Linked DNA regions of Neorhizobium galegae bv. orientalis str. HAMBI 540. The protein of the gene in region 2 interacts with the protein of the main gene of each other region in a pairwise test. Links are inferred from orthologs where the notes say so. Each region holds a gene or a part of one and is shown on either strand. Other genes may lie near its edges.

The links. Proteins that work in one complex are often made in the same cells at the same time.
Region 1: the proteins of RG540_RS11750 (region 2) and RG540_RS17890 interact in binary tests that used the Escherichia coli proteins (3 or more experiments, as listed by UniProt). The link is inferred for Neorhizobium galegae bv. orientalis str. HAMBI 540 from one-to-one orthologs.

What each region holds. Positions count from the first base shown.
Region 1 is NZ_HG938353.1:3,669,598-3,675,374, reverse strand. The notes cover bases 396-3,146. They hold RG540_RS17890 (BolA family protein), read right to left. Parts: upstream 2,037-3,146; coding sequence 1,755-2,036; downstream 396-1,754. Other genes in these bases: cobS (cobaltochelatase subunit CobS), read left to right, coding at 2,836-3,146; RG540_RS17885 (J domain-containing protein), read left to right, coding at 2,139-2,774; RG540_RS17895 (inner membrane-spanning protein YciB), read right to left, coding at 885-1,514. Outside these bases: more of cobS, read left to right, coding at 3,147-3,828; cobaltochelatase subunit CobT, read left to right, coding at 3,843-5,738; RG540_RS17870 (esterase-like activity of phytase family protein), read left to right, coding at 5,749-5,777. UniProt on the Escherichia coli protein: Transcriptional regulator that plays an important role in general stress response. Has many effects on cell morphology, cell growth and cell division. Acts by regulating the transcription of many genes, including dacA (PBP-5), dacC (PBP-6), ampC and mreB.
Region 2 is NZ_HG938353.1:2,368,004-2,376,211, forward strand. The notes cover bases 326-3,114. They hold RG540_RS11750 (ABC transporter permease), read right to left. Parts: upstream 2,409-3,114; coding sequence 1,242-2,408; downstream 326-1,241. Other genes in these bases: RG540_RS11745 (ABC transporter ATP-binding protein), read right to left, coding at 326-1,245; osmF (glycine betaine ABC transporter substrate-binding protein OsmF), read right to left, coding at 2,493-3,114. Outside these bases: RG540_RS11740 (ABC transporter permease), read right to left, coding at 1-310; more of RG540_RS11745, read right to left, coding at 307-325; more of osmF, read right to left, coding at 3,115-3,404; RG540_RS31120 (aldose epimerase family protein), read right to left, coding at 3,618-4,508; RG540_RS11765 (SMP-30/gluconolactonase/LRE family protein), read right to left, coding at 4,539-5,411; RG540_RS11770 (mandelate racemase/muconate lactonizing enzyme family protein), read right to left, coding at 5,411-6,613; RG540_RS11775 (dihydrodipicolinate synthase family protein), read right to left, coding at 6,721-7,629; RG540_RS11780 (GntR family transcriptional regulator), read right to left, coding at 7,655-8,208.

The DNA.
Region 1 (5,777 bases), 1.3 Mb from region 2 along the record:
TTCTTCGCGCGCTCGGCGTTTCCCTGTCGGAACAGACCCTGGCGCTTTCCAGCCACGACGATCTGCACGCCGCTCTCGATATCGTTCATCGCGACGGAAATTTCGAAAAGCAGGACCGTGACCGGCTGAATGGCCTCTTCGAGCTCGAGGAGCTCGAAGTCTCCGACGTGATGCGGCACCGCACCGTCATGCGGGCGGTCAACGCCGACGATCCGCCGGAAGTGGCGGTACGCACCGTCCTCGAAAGCCCCTATACGCGCATGCCGCTCTGGCGCAATTCGACCGAGAACATCATCGGCGTCGTCCACGCCAAGGACCTGCTGCGGGCACTCGCCGAGCCGAATGTCGAGCCGGAAAATCTCGACATCGTCAAGATCGCCCAAAAACCCTGGTTCGTGCCGGACAGCACCAGCCTCAAGGACCAGCTCAGCGCCTTCCTGCGGCGCAAGGGGCATTTCGCGGTCGTCGTCGACGAATATGGCGAGGTGCAGGGCATCGTCACGCTCGAAGACATTCTTGAGGAGATCGTCGGCGATATCGCCGACGAGCACGATATCGAGATCCAGGGCGTTCGCCAGGAAGCCGACGGTTCGATCGTCGTCGATGGTTCAGTGCCGATCCGCGATCTGAACCGCGCGCTGGACTGGAGCCTGCCGGATGAGGAGGCGACGACGATCGCGGGCCTCGTTATCCACGAATCGAAGCTGATCCCGGAGGAGCGGCAGGCGTTTACGTTCTATGGCAAGCGCTTCACGGTGATGAAGCGCGAGAAGAACCGCATCACGCGGCTGCGCATCCGCCCGGTGGGAGATGCGGCGCTGCCGGCGGAATAGTCTTTCGTTTTGCGAAAGGCTTTCAAGCGCTGAAATTGCCGGCTTTCCGCCCTAGGCAGACTTCGGCAACGTTGATGATTTGGCTTGCCAACCTGTCGAAATCAGCAGGTCTTCGCGCTCAACGACCGGCATGGCGCGAATCCGCCGCCGCGCCGTGAGGCGTATTGCAGCAAATCCGGCTATGGATAGAACCGCTTTGCTGGCAATTCCGAAGATCGTCATGGTCAGCGCCCAGGTTGCCACGTCCTTGCTCATTGCTAGATAGGCATTCAACATGGCGGAGATAAACATGAGACCTGCCCACGCAAAACCAACATAAGTCGCGATGTCGGACGCGACAGCCCTTGCAATCGGAGGCAAGTAGCGGTTCATCCAGCCGGGCCTCAGCATCACAATGCCAATGATCGCGTAAATCGCGCTTGGCTTGAACAGGACAAAGCGCGGGTCGTCCGTCAACACCGTTGCGGTGCCCGACGCGATCACGAGGAAAAGACTGACCCATTCCATGACGTCGATCGGCTTTCGCCGGGCAAACTGCACCGCGATCTGAATAAGTCCAAGCAACATTCCGAGGCAAGCCGAAAGAACGGCATTATGGGTCAGGGAGAACAGGACGAGAAAGAGCAGGCTTGAGGCCAAATCGCTGAGCAATAATCTGGCCGTTTGCAGGAAGGCTTTCATTGGAAGCTAGCCCTTGTTGCGACTGTTGCAGAAAATGTCGCCTGTTAGCGCAGTGCCGCATTCCCTAATGCTGATGTCAAATATCCTTTTGTTTCAGAAGGAGCAATGTCAGCTTCCGGGCGTCAAGCGACCGCTGCTCCGTCAACTACCGGGAAGCAGTGCGGGTCGGCCAAAGCGATACCCCACAAGGAGTGAGCCCGTACCTTGGCCTCTCGCTAGGTCATCCCTATCTAAGTCCTGCTACCAGCGGGTCGGTTCCCCGGGTGCCGAGGCTTCCACCGCGAGCGCGTGGAGCCCGGCGTCGAGTTCCGGCTTCAGTAGGGCATTCACCGTCCGATGTCGGTCGAGCCGGCTCATTCCGGAAAATTTTTTCGAAACGATGCGAACCCGCATATGGGTTTCGCCGGTTCCGGTGATGTCGGGCTGATGGCCGGCGTGCTGATGGCTTTCATCGATGACGATCAGCCGTTCCGGCTCAAGATTGTCGGTAAGCGTGATTTCGATTCGGGATTTGACGGACATCGCGGTCTCCGTTGCGACGCAAAAGGGCATCTCACAAACCAGTAAGAAAGGACTTTGTCAATTCTTGCCGCGCCCTCTTCGTCGCCCCATAATGAGGGCCTTATGAAACTAGATTCCAAATATTTCGACCGCATCCGGACGCGCAAGAACAGGCAGCAGGAAGCTGTGCCTGAAGCGCCCACTTGCCAATGGGACGGGTGCGACAAGCCCGGCGTCCATCGCGCACCCGTTGGCCGCAACGCGGAAGGCCAGTTCTTTCTGTTCTGTTTCGAACACGTCAGGGAATACAACAAGGGCTATAACTATTTCTCCGGCCTCTCGGACAGCGAGATCGCCCGTTACCAGAAAGAGGCGATCACCGGCCATCGTCCGACCTGGACCGTCGGCGTCAACAAGGCCGCCAAGGATGCCCCGCTTCACTCGACGGCGCGTTCAGGGGCTGCCGGCGCTACCGGCGCCCAGCAGCGCTTCAGGGATCCGTTCGGCTTCGTGTCCAGTGCGCGGGCGGCCGGCCCCCGTTTCCAGACGCAGGGGCGCAAGCTGAAGACATTGGAAGCCAAAGCCTTCGATACGATGGAGTTGGCGGCCAATGCGTCCGCGGCGGAGATCAAGACCCGCTACAAGGAACTGGTCAAGAAACATCATCCGGATGCGAATGGCGGCGACCGCGGTTCGGAAGAACGTTTTCGTGCCGTCATTCAAGCATATCAGTTGTTGAAGCAGGCGGGTTTCTGCTAAGCCGTAAAAATTATGGCAGTAAGGATGACGGCCGGGCGGCGGCTCGCGCCTTGGAGAGACGATGAGTAAGATTGATCTAGATATTTCCAACCTTCCCGATACCACCGTTTCGGTCAGGGAAGTCTTCGGCATCGACAGCGATATCAGGGTTCCGGCATATAGCAGCGGCGACCCCTACGTACCGGATCTCGACCCGGACTACTTGTTCGACCGCGATACGACGCTCGCTATTCTCGCCGGCTTTGCACATAACCGACGCGTCATGGTGTCCGGCTTCCACGGCACCGGCAAGTCCACCCATATCGAGCAGGTCGCAGCTCGCCTCAACTGGCCGTGCGTGCGTATCAACCTCGACAGCCATGTCAGCCGTATCGATCTCGTCGGCAAGGACGCGATCGTGCTGAAGGATGGCAAGCAGGTCACCGAATTCAAGGACGGCATCCTGCCCTGGGCCTACCAGCACAATGTCGCGCTCGTCTTCGACGAATACGATGCCGGCCGCCCGGACGTCATGTTCGTCATCCAGCGCGTTCTGGAATCCTCCGGTCGCCTGACCCTGCTCGACCAGAGCCGTGTCATCCGTCCTCACCCGGCATTCCGCATCTTCGCGACCGCCAATACGGTAGGCCTCGGGGACACGACCGGCCTTTATCACGGCACGCAGCAGATCAACCAGGCACAGATGGACCGCTGGTCGATCGTGACGACGCTGAACTATCTGCCGCACCAGAAGGAAGTCGACATCGTCGCCGCCAAGGTCAAGTCCTTCGGTCGCACGGCCGAGGGCCGCGAGACCGTGTCGAAGATGGTGCGCGTCGCGGATCTTACCCGTTCGGCCTTCATCAACGGCGATCTCTCGACCGTCATGAGCCCGCGTACCGTCATCACCTGGGCGGAAAACGCCGAGATTTTCGGTGACATCGCGTTCGCCTTCCGCATCACCTTCCTCAACAAGTGCGACGAACTGGAACGCACGCTGGTCGCCGAACAGTACCAGCGCGCCTTCGGCGTCGAGCTGAAGGAAAGTGCCGCCAACATCGTTCTCGGAGCCTAAGCGGAGACGAGATCATGGCAGGTCGCGGAGACAATTCGAAAGCCAAATCCGGCGGTCCGGTCGATACCGAACCGTTGCGGCGGGCAATTAGCGGCTGCGTGCGCTCGATTGCCGGCAATAACGAAGTCGAGGTCACGTTCGCCAACGAGCGTCCGGGCCTTGCCGGCGAGCGCATCCGCCTGCCGGAAATCTCCAAGCGACCGACGGCACACGAGCTCGCGGTGACCCGCGGGCTCGGCGATTCCATGGCGCTGCGGATCGCCTGCCACGATACCAACGTGCATGCCAGCATGTCGCCGCAGGGCGCCGATGCACGCGTCGTCTTTGATGCCGTCGAGCAGGCGCGCGTCGAGTCGATCGGCGCATTGCGCATGGCCGGCATGGCATCGAACCTCAGTTCGATGCATGCCGAAAAATATTCGAAGGCGAATTTCTCTGGCGTCGAACGGCAGGAAGATGCGCCGATCGGCGAAGCGGTCGCCATGCTGGTGCGCGAGAAGCTCACCGGCATCAAGCCGCCGGCGAGTGCCGGCAAGGTGCTCGATCTCTGGCGCCCGTTCATCGAGGACAAGGCGGCCGGCGATCTCGACAATCTCGGAAATGTGATCGAGGACCAGCAGGCGTTCGCCAAGCTGGTGCGGCACATGCTGACCTCCATGCAGATGGCGGAGGAGTTTGCCGACGACGATACCGATCCGGAGGAGATGGAGAACCCGGACCAGGAAGACCAGCCGCGCAGCAACGAGACCGAGAACGACGAGGTCGAGGAAGAAGCGGGTTCCGACGCTGCGCCTGCCGAGCAGAGCGACGCTTCCGACGAGGAAATGGACGACGGCGAGATGGACGGCGCGGAAATGTCCGACGACGACATGTCGGACGACAGCGACGAACATTCCGAGACGCCCGGAGAGACCCGGCGGCCCAACAGCCCGTTCGACGATTTCAACGAGAAGGTCGACTACAAGATCTTCACCCAGGAATTCGACGAGGAAATCACGGCCGAAGAGCTTTGCGACGAAGCGGAACTCGACCGGCTGCGGGCGTTCCTCGACAAGCAGCTTGCCCATCTTCAGGGCGCCGTCGGCCGGCTTGCCAACCGCCTGCAGCGCCGCCTGATGGCGCAGCAGAACCGCTCCTGGGACTTCGATCTCGAAGAGGGGTATCTCGATCCGGCCCGTCTGGTGCGCCTGATCATCGATCCGATGCAGCCGCTCTCCTTCAAGAAGGAGCGCGATACGCAGTTCCGCGATACGGTCGTCACCCTGGTCATCGACAATTCCGGCTCGATGCGCGGCCGGCCGATTACGGTTGCCGCCACCTGCGCCGACATCCTTGCCCGCACGCTGGAGCGCTGCGGCGTCAAGGTCGAGATTCTCGGCTTCACCACCAAGGCCTGGAAGGGCGGGCAGGCGCGCGAAAAGTGGCTGGCAAGCGGCAAGCCGCCGACGCCCGGCCGCCTCAACGACCTGCGCCATATCGTCTATAAGTCGGCGGATGCGCCATGGCGCCGTTCGCGCCGCAATCTCGGCCTGATGATGCGCGAAGGCCTGCTCAAGGAAAACATCGACGGCGAGGCGCTGATGTGGGCGCATAACCGCCTGATCGCCCGCCGCGAGCAGCGCAAGATCCTGATGATGATCTCGGATGGCGCGCCGGTCGACGATTCGACGCTGTCGGTCAATCCGGGCAATTATCTCGAACGGCATCTGCGCGCGGTGATCGAACAGATCGAGACGCGCTCGCCGGTGGAGCTGCTGGCGATCGGTATCGGCCACGACGTGACGCGCTACTATCGCAAGGCCGTGACGATCGTCGATGCGGACGAGCTTGCCGGGGCGATGACCGAGCAGCTCGCCGAACTGTTTGCGGAAAACGGCAGGCAGCAGGGCCGCATGCGACGGGCCAGCTGAGGTCCGCCGCTTGAAACTTTCCCGCCTCGTCGTCTGGGC
Region 2 (8,208 bases):
CAGCAACCGGCGGAAACGTCTGGCCGATATTGACGAGGCTTCGGGAAAGCGCCAGGAATTCCGCCCCGAACGGCCTGGTGACGAGGATCGCCAGAAACACGGCGATGATCGTCGCAGCCAGCGTCGCGATGAAGACGGTCCGCAGATGCAGGAGCGTCAGGCTAAGTAGGCTGCCCTGATTGTAGATCGCCGGCGCGTTCGGCTGCACGAGCGGCTTCAGCAGCGGCTCGAAACTTTCCGGCGAGACCAGGAAGGCGATCAACACGAGAAGCAGAAGGCTGCGCAGGATGGTCGGCACCCAAGCCCTCATCGTGGCCTCGCGGCGCGCTTGAGGATCGCGTCAAGCGTCACCCGCCCCATCGGAGCGCCGCTCCTGGAGATGACCGGAAGCGCATCCCGACCGCTCCAGATGAGATCGGCAAGCGCCTCCTGCTGGCTCCTATCCTCGCGGATCGGTTCGCCCTCGGCCTCGCCCGGCTCTGCCGCTGCGCCAGCCTTTGCAATCGAAAGCAGCCGGAACGGCCGTTCCGCATCGCCGATCAGCGTCTCGACGAAGGGCGTTGCCGGTGCACGGACGAGTTCGGCCGGCGGCCCGTATTGCACCACCCTGCCCTTGTCCATCACGGCAATCTTGTCGGCGAGGAGGAAAGCCTCATTCATGTCATGGGTCACCAGGACAATCGTCGTGGCGAAATGTTTCTGGATCGCCAGCAGATCTTCCTGCGCCTTGGCCCGGATGATCGGATCGAGCGCCCCGAAGGGCTCGTCCATCAACAGCACGTTCGGTTCGGCCGCAAGCGCCCGCGCCACCCCGACACGCTGCTGCTGGCCGCCTGAGAGTTCGTGCGGATAACGCGGCCCGAACGTCCTCGGCTCGAGTTGGAAGAGCGTCAGCAATTCTTCGACCTTGGCGTCGGTGCGGGCCTTCGTCCAACCGAGCAGGCCAGGCACCGTCGCAATGTTCTGCGCCACTGTCCGGTGCGGGAAAAGCCCATGGCCCTGGATGGCGTAGCCGATCCGGCGCCGCAACTCGTAGCCCGGGATGGACCGGTTGTCCTCACCGTCAAGCCGGATGGCCCCTTCGGTTGCCTCCACCAGCCGGTTGATCATCCGGATCAGCGTCGTCTTGCCGGAGCCGGACGTGCCGACGACAACCGTGACGGTGCGGGGCTCGATCACCATAGAGACATTGTCGACGACGGCGATACCGTCATAGCGCTTGGTGATGGCATCGATCTCGATCATGCGGATCTGGCTCCGTTGGGGACGCGGGAGTTCATCTCGATCAGCGCGTCGAGGACGACGGCCGAAGCAAAGGCGAGCGCCACAGTCGGCACGGCGCCAAGCAGGACAAGGTCCATCGCCGTCTGGCCGATACCCTGGAAGACGAAGACGCCGAAACCACCGCCCCCGATCAAGGCAGCAATCGTCGCCATGCCGATATTCTGGACGAGCACGATGCGGATCGCGGTCAGGATCACCGGCAGCGCCAGCGGAAACTCGATCTTGAACAGCCGCTGCCGGCCGGTCATGCCGATGCCGCGGGCAGCGTCGTTTGCCGCGCGCGGCACGCCCGCAAGCCCGACGACGGTATTGGCGACGACAGGCAGCAGCGAATAGAGAAACAGCGCGACAAAGGCAGGCGCCACCCCGATGCCGCGGATGCCGATCGCCGCAGCCCCCGGCACATTGGCGGCGACCCAGCCAAGCGGCGCGATCAACAGGCCGAAAAGCGCGATCGACGGGATGGTCTGGACGAGGTTCAGCGTGTTGAGCACGCCATCCCGAAGCGGTGCCACCCGATGACAGAGAATACCGAGCGGCAGCCCGACCAGGACAGCAGCAAACAGCGATCCCAGCGCCAGTTCCACATGCTTGCCCGCTTCGACCCAGAAGACATCGGCGCGGCCGGAATATTCCTTCATGATCGACAGCCCGTTCCAGCTTCCCGACATCAGCAGAGCGCCAATCGCCGCCGCTGCCAGGACTAGAAACAGGACCCGCATCCCCGGCGGCGGATCGAGCCGCGTGATCGCATCGGCAGCCAGAAGCGCAAAGGCGAACAGCAGGATCCAAAAGCCCGAGGCGGGTGAGACGCGGGCATAGGCATTGCCGGCCGGCGTCAGGAATGTCGCCGCGTATCCGATCGAAAGCGTCAGCGCCGCAAGCGCCGCAACGGCGGCAAGCAGCTTTATCCAGGGGGAAGTGCGAAAGAGGGCTGCGGCGATCGCGACAACGAGCACGCCGACCAGGCCCCAGCCCGCCCAGGCCGGCAGCGACTGAAGCATCGCCTCCGCCTGTCCCTGCACGATGCGGTTGGGCTTGAGCGTCGCGAAGGACGACCACAGCACGCCATAGGCGGCAAGAAGGGCTATGACGATGCCGAGCTTGTCGAACCGAACTCTCAAACCGCCCCCTGCCTTACGACTGATGAAAAAGCCGGACGCTGGAGCGCCCGGCCCATGTTGACACGAAACCGCGCCGAAAAGGAATTACTTCAGGAAGCCATTCTTCTTGAGAAAATCCTCGGCAACCGCCTTGGCCGGTTCGCCACCCACCTGCACGCGACCATTGAGGTCCTGCAGCGTGACGAGATCGAGCTTGGCGAAAACCGGCTTCAGCACCGCCTCGATGGTCGGGTTCTTTTTGAGCACTGCCTCGCGGATGATCGGGGTCGGCTGATAGACCGGCTGAACGCCCTTGTCGTCTTCGAGAACAACGAGCCCGGAAGGCGCGATGCCGCCGTCGGTGCCGTAGACCATGGCGGCATTGGCATTGTTGGTCTGGTTGGCGGCCGCACCGATGGTCGCAGCCGTATCACCGCCCGAGAGCGTGATCAGCTGGTCGGGTTTCAGCTTAAAGCTGTAGGTGGTCTGGAAGGCCGGCAGGGCTGCGGCCGAATTGACGAACTCGGACGATGCCGCCAGCACGATCTTGCCGCCGCCGGCGACATATTTACCAAAATCGGTCAGCGTCTTGAGCTTGTTGGCATCCGCGACATCCTTGCGCACCGCGATTGCCCAGGTGTTATTGGCCGAAGACGGCGTCAACCAGACGATCTTGTTGGCGTCGTAGTCGAGCTTCTTGACCGCTTCATAGGCCTTTTGCGGGTTCTTCCAGGCCGGATCGTCGCCCTTTTCGAAGAAGAAGGCGCCATTGCCGGTATATTCCGGATAGATGTCGATCTCGCCGGCGGTGATCGCCTTGCGCACGACCGGCGTCGCTCCGAGCTGGATACGATCGGTGGCCTGGATGTTGTTCGCCTTCAGCATGGCAAGGATGATATTGCCCAGCACGCCGCCTTCGGTATCGATCTTGGACGAGACGACGACCTGGGCATTCGCCATGGTGGCCGAGACGCCAAACGCAAAAGCTATGCCCAAAAGCTTTTTCTTCAAAGACATGACAGAATTTCCCTCCGGATCGCCAGTCACCACCTCGTTTGACTTGGCCTGGAACACATAAAAGCCACTGTTATGTAGGGCGATTTATGCAATGTGCGAGTTCTGGAAGAGCGCATCCGACAAATATTTTGTGCGGTGCATTTTTATCCGCCGAACGGTCTAGCTCACAAGATCCGCGGCAAAAACAGAAATGATGGTTCTGTCCTCTTGCGCTCAGGAGAATCGAAGAACCATGGACCCCGCGATAGTTTCTCCAGGTGCCAACCATTCAAGGTCGCCGTATCGCGCCAGTTCCCGTCGATTGTGGACGTCGGGCACGTGGCTGACGGGCTCGACGCAGAGAATGGGCCGATCGTCGGGCACGTAGACATGCAGGTTGGTCAGGGCTCCGGTCGCCGAAAACGTCATGCTGACCCCGGCCCGTCGCCACTCGACGATGGCCTGGCGCGGTGCCCATTCCGAAAAATGTCCATCGAACCACGGCATCTTCGACGTATCGAGACCGCGGGCGAAATCGAGTCCCCTATTGGCTGGAACGGCCTCGGTCGGCAAACCTCGTTGATCACGGCCGAAACCGATCTCAGCGTCGAAGTTCAGCCAGGTTTCCTCGTCCTTGCGGAACCAGGGATGAAAACCCATCCCATAGGGAAGCGTACGGTTCGCGGTATTGGTCAGTGTCAACGACAGTTCGGCGCCATCCGGGCCGATCGAGATATGCTGCACCAGCCGATAGGCGAACGGGATCGCCTCATGGGTAAAATCGTCGGCCAGGGTCAGCGTGTTTTCTGTGGCCTCGATAACCTGCCAGGCCCTGTCGCGGGAAAATCCGTGCAGCGCCATGTTCTGTTCCGGCCGGTTGAGGGGGACCTCAACCGGTCCGTCGGCGTTCAGGAAGCGGCCGGCATCCAGCCGATTGGCAAACGGCGCCATGATGAAAGAGCCGCCGGTCAATGCGACCTGCGCCGGCGGGCAGGCATGCAGGATCTCGAACCACTCACCATCAGGCTTTCGCCACCGGAAGGAGGTGAGGCTGGCGCCATGGCCGGCATCGACAACCAGTTCGCAACGGTCAGCCTTGAGCGTGTAAATGGATGCGTCAGTCATCGATTTTGTTTGCCTTGTCGAAATTCCACGTCAAAATCCTTTCATGCGTGCCACCGGCACCCCGGCGACCGGCGAGGATGCGACCAGCACCGCGCCGCTCAAAGGATATGCCTCCAGCCTCTCCTGCGAAAGATAGCGGTGCGAGGTGACGAGCAGCGTCTTGAGATCAGGACCGCAGAAACACGGCATGGTCGGCGTCGGAACCGGCAGCGGATATTTGCCGGCCACCACTCCTTCAGGCGAATAACGATTGAGACATCCGGCAGAAACGCCGGCGCTCCAGTAGAAGCCGTCGGCATCAGTCGCGCCGCCATCCGGCCGCCCATCCGCTTCGCCGGGCGTGGCGATCCGAACACCTTCGCCGATCTCGCCCGTCGCGGCATCGAAATCATGCCGCTCGATCCACTGACCGCCCGAATCCGAATGATACATGCTCGCGCCGTCGGGCGACCAGGCGAGCCCGTTCGAGATCAGCAGCCCACTCTTCTTGACAGCAAACTTACCGTCCGCGCCGATGCGGTAGAGCGAACAGATTGGCTGCCGCTCCGGCCGCTGGTCGGTCGTGCCGACCCAGAAGGCACCGTCAGGTCCAACTTTGCCATCATTGAGCCGATTGGTTTCAAGCTCGCCGTCGAGATGTGCGAGCGTCTCACGCTCCCCGGTCTCCGGGTCGAAGAGAATAATCTCACGCGCCAGCGACACGACCAGCCGGCCGCTTTCACAAAGCCCGAGCGAACAGACATTGGTACCGAGAACCCACTCATCGACCTGGCCGTCGCCGAGCCGGATCGCCAGCAGCCGGCCGGTCGGGATGTCGCAGAGAAAGACGAGATTGCGTCTTTCGTCCCAGACCGGGCCTTCGCCAAGCCCGAGACTGAGGCGACTAACCGGTTCGAAACGCATCACAGGTCGCCGACCTTGGTGGTGCGGCGGATGACATCGGGATTGTCGAGAACGTAATCGCTGAGTTCCAGCCCGAGGCCCGCTCCTTCGAACGGATAGATCTGGCCGTTTTCGATACGCGGCATGACGGTGACGAGATCGCGGTACCAGGTCGAGTAATAGGCGCGTACCGACTCCTGGAAGACTGCGTTCGGCGCGTTGAGCGCCAGGTGGATAGAGGCGGTGAAGACGACCGGGCCGGTGCAGTCATGCGGCGCGATCGGCCGCTGAAAGGCTTCCGCCATGGTGGCGATCTTCTTCGCCTCGCTCAAACCACCGCACCAGGAAATGTCGAGCATGACGTAGTCGACGGCATTCTTGCGCAGGAGTTCGACGAACTGGGCGCGGGTTGCGAGCGTCTCGCTGGCGCAGACCGGCAGGCCCGAACGCTCCGCATAGATCACCAGCGCCTCGGTGTCCTGCATCTTGATCGGGTCCTCCATCCAGAAGGGGCGGAATTCCTTGATCTCGCGGGCGATCGCCAGCGCCGACGGCAAATCCCACATCGAATGCAACTCGACCATCACTTCCATCTTGGTGCCGACCGCATCGCGGATCTTGCGGAACGGCTCAAGCCCTTTTTCGAGGTCATCCCGATGAATGAAATTGCCGCCGCTGGCGACCGCGAACGGATCGAGCGGCCAGATCTTCATGGCGGTGATGCCTTCGGACAGCAGGCTTTCGGCAAGTGCGCCCGCATCATTGGTGAAGGCGACCTGATCATCATAGGGGCCTTGGGGCTTGTCGGCGTCGCCGATGTAGCGGCGCGAGCCGCGGCTGTTGTAGGAATAGCCGGCGCAGGTGTTGTAGGTGCGGATCGACGGCCGCGAGAGGCCACCGAGAAGCTGATGGATCGGCTGGTTCGTGACCTTGCCGAGGATGTCCCAGAGCGCGATATCGACGGCGGATGCCGCGCGGATTTCGACGCCCGAGGAACGGAAGCCCACGTAGGTTTCGGTCAGCTGCTTGGAAATCCGGTCGATCTCCAGCGGGTTCTTACCGATCAGCGCCGGCGCGACTTCCGCATGCAGGTAGGTCGCGACGGCATCCGCCCCGCGAAAGGTCTCGCCGAGGCCGATGATCCCTTCGTCCGTATGGATGCGAAGCCAGATGATATTGTTCAGGCTGGGAAGTTGGACTGTTTCAAGCGCCGTGATTTTCATGGGGTCTATCCGGATGAACGAAGGACGGGACGGCGGGTGATCCGTCGTCGCGGGATCAGTGAACGGCGCCAGGAACGCCGGTATTCGCGAGGCCTCTCCTTCGACGCTCAGGCGGCGACAGGTTCCCAGCCCTTTAAGATTTGTTCGAGGCGATCGCGGTCGGCGGCATCGAGTGCCGGCAGGCCCGGCAGACGCACCGGCCCGAGGTTTTCGCCTCGCAAGGCCAAAGCCTCCTTGACGACCGTGACATTGGCGCCGTTGTTGAACTTGGTGCGCAACATTTCGAAGCCTGCAATCTTGGCGACCAGCGCCCGCGTCCTGGCATAATCGCCCGCTTCGAGCGCATTCCAGATCGCCAGCGACCGGGTCGGATCGATATTGACGAGGCCGGACGTGAAGCCTTTGGCGCCGAGTGCGTAAAAAGGTGCCGCCCAGCCCTCGGCGAGACCGCAGATCCAGACCGCATCCGTGCCCTCGGTCGCCCGCACGCATTCGGAAAACAGCATCATATCGGTCGAGGCGAACTTGACGCCGGCAATGTTCGGATGGGTGGCAATGCGGGCAAGGTCGTCGACGGCCATCGCATTGGACCGCACATAGGCGACGAGCGGCAGTTCCGAAGCCTCGGCGATGGCGATGAAATAGTCGGCCTGCGAGCGGGGTGCGGCGAATGGATCGAGCGGGTGATGGACCATCACTCCCTGAGCGCCTTCATGCTTGGCCGACTTGGCGGTCGCAATCGCCTCGCCGACCGAACGGCCGGCTGCCGCGGTGACAACTGCCTTGCCCTCGACAGCTGCAACGCAGATAGCCTGCAGTCGAAGCACTTCCTCATGCTGAAGGCTGTAGAACTCGCCGGTATTGCCGCCGCAGACGATGTTGTGAATGCCCGCGTCGGCAATGCGGCGGATGATCTTGCCGGTCAAGTGAGGATCGATCGTCCCCTGGTTGTCGTAGGCAGTCACGTGGACGCCCGAAATGCCCGTGAGGACGCGCTTGTAATCGCGGATATTCATGTCCGTTTCCCCCATTCCCGACTTGCTACACCCGGAGAAGATGTTTCTCGCCCGAGCGAATGACGTGGTCGCGCATCAGCCGCTCGGCGAGATCCGGCTCGCGGGCGGCGATCGCGTTGGCAATGGCCTCATGTTCCTCGACCGCCAGGAAGCGCTCCCGCTCTTCCGACAGCACGCTGAGACGGGCCGCATGGGTGTAGATGTTCTGGCCGCCCTGCAGGCGACGCAGATAACCGCAACCAGATGCTTCATGGATGGCGTTGTGGAAGCGCTCGTTGAGAGCGATGAGCTGCAGCACGTCCACCGTCTCGAGGCCGGCCCGCATCTCAACGATGAGCTCGCGCATCATGGCCATATCTTCATCCTTGACCCGCTTGGCGGCCTGGCGAGCGATCATGCTTTCGAGCGCGGCACGCGCCAGCATCATCTCTTCCGCCTGACCGGCATTGAAGGTGATGTAGATCCCGCGGCGGGGCTCTGATCGTACCAAGCCTTCGGCTTCGAGTACGCGCAAGGCCTCCTTCAGCGGCGTCGTGCTGATGCCAAGCTGACTGGCGAGATGACGCTCGTTGAGCTTTT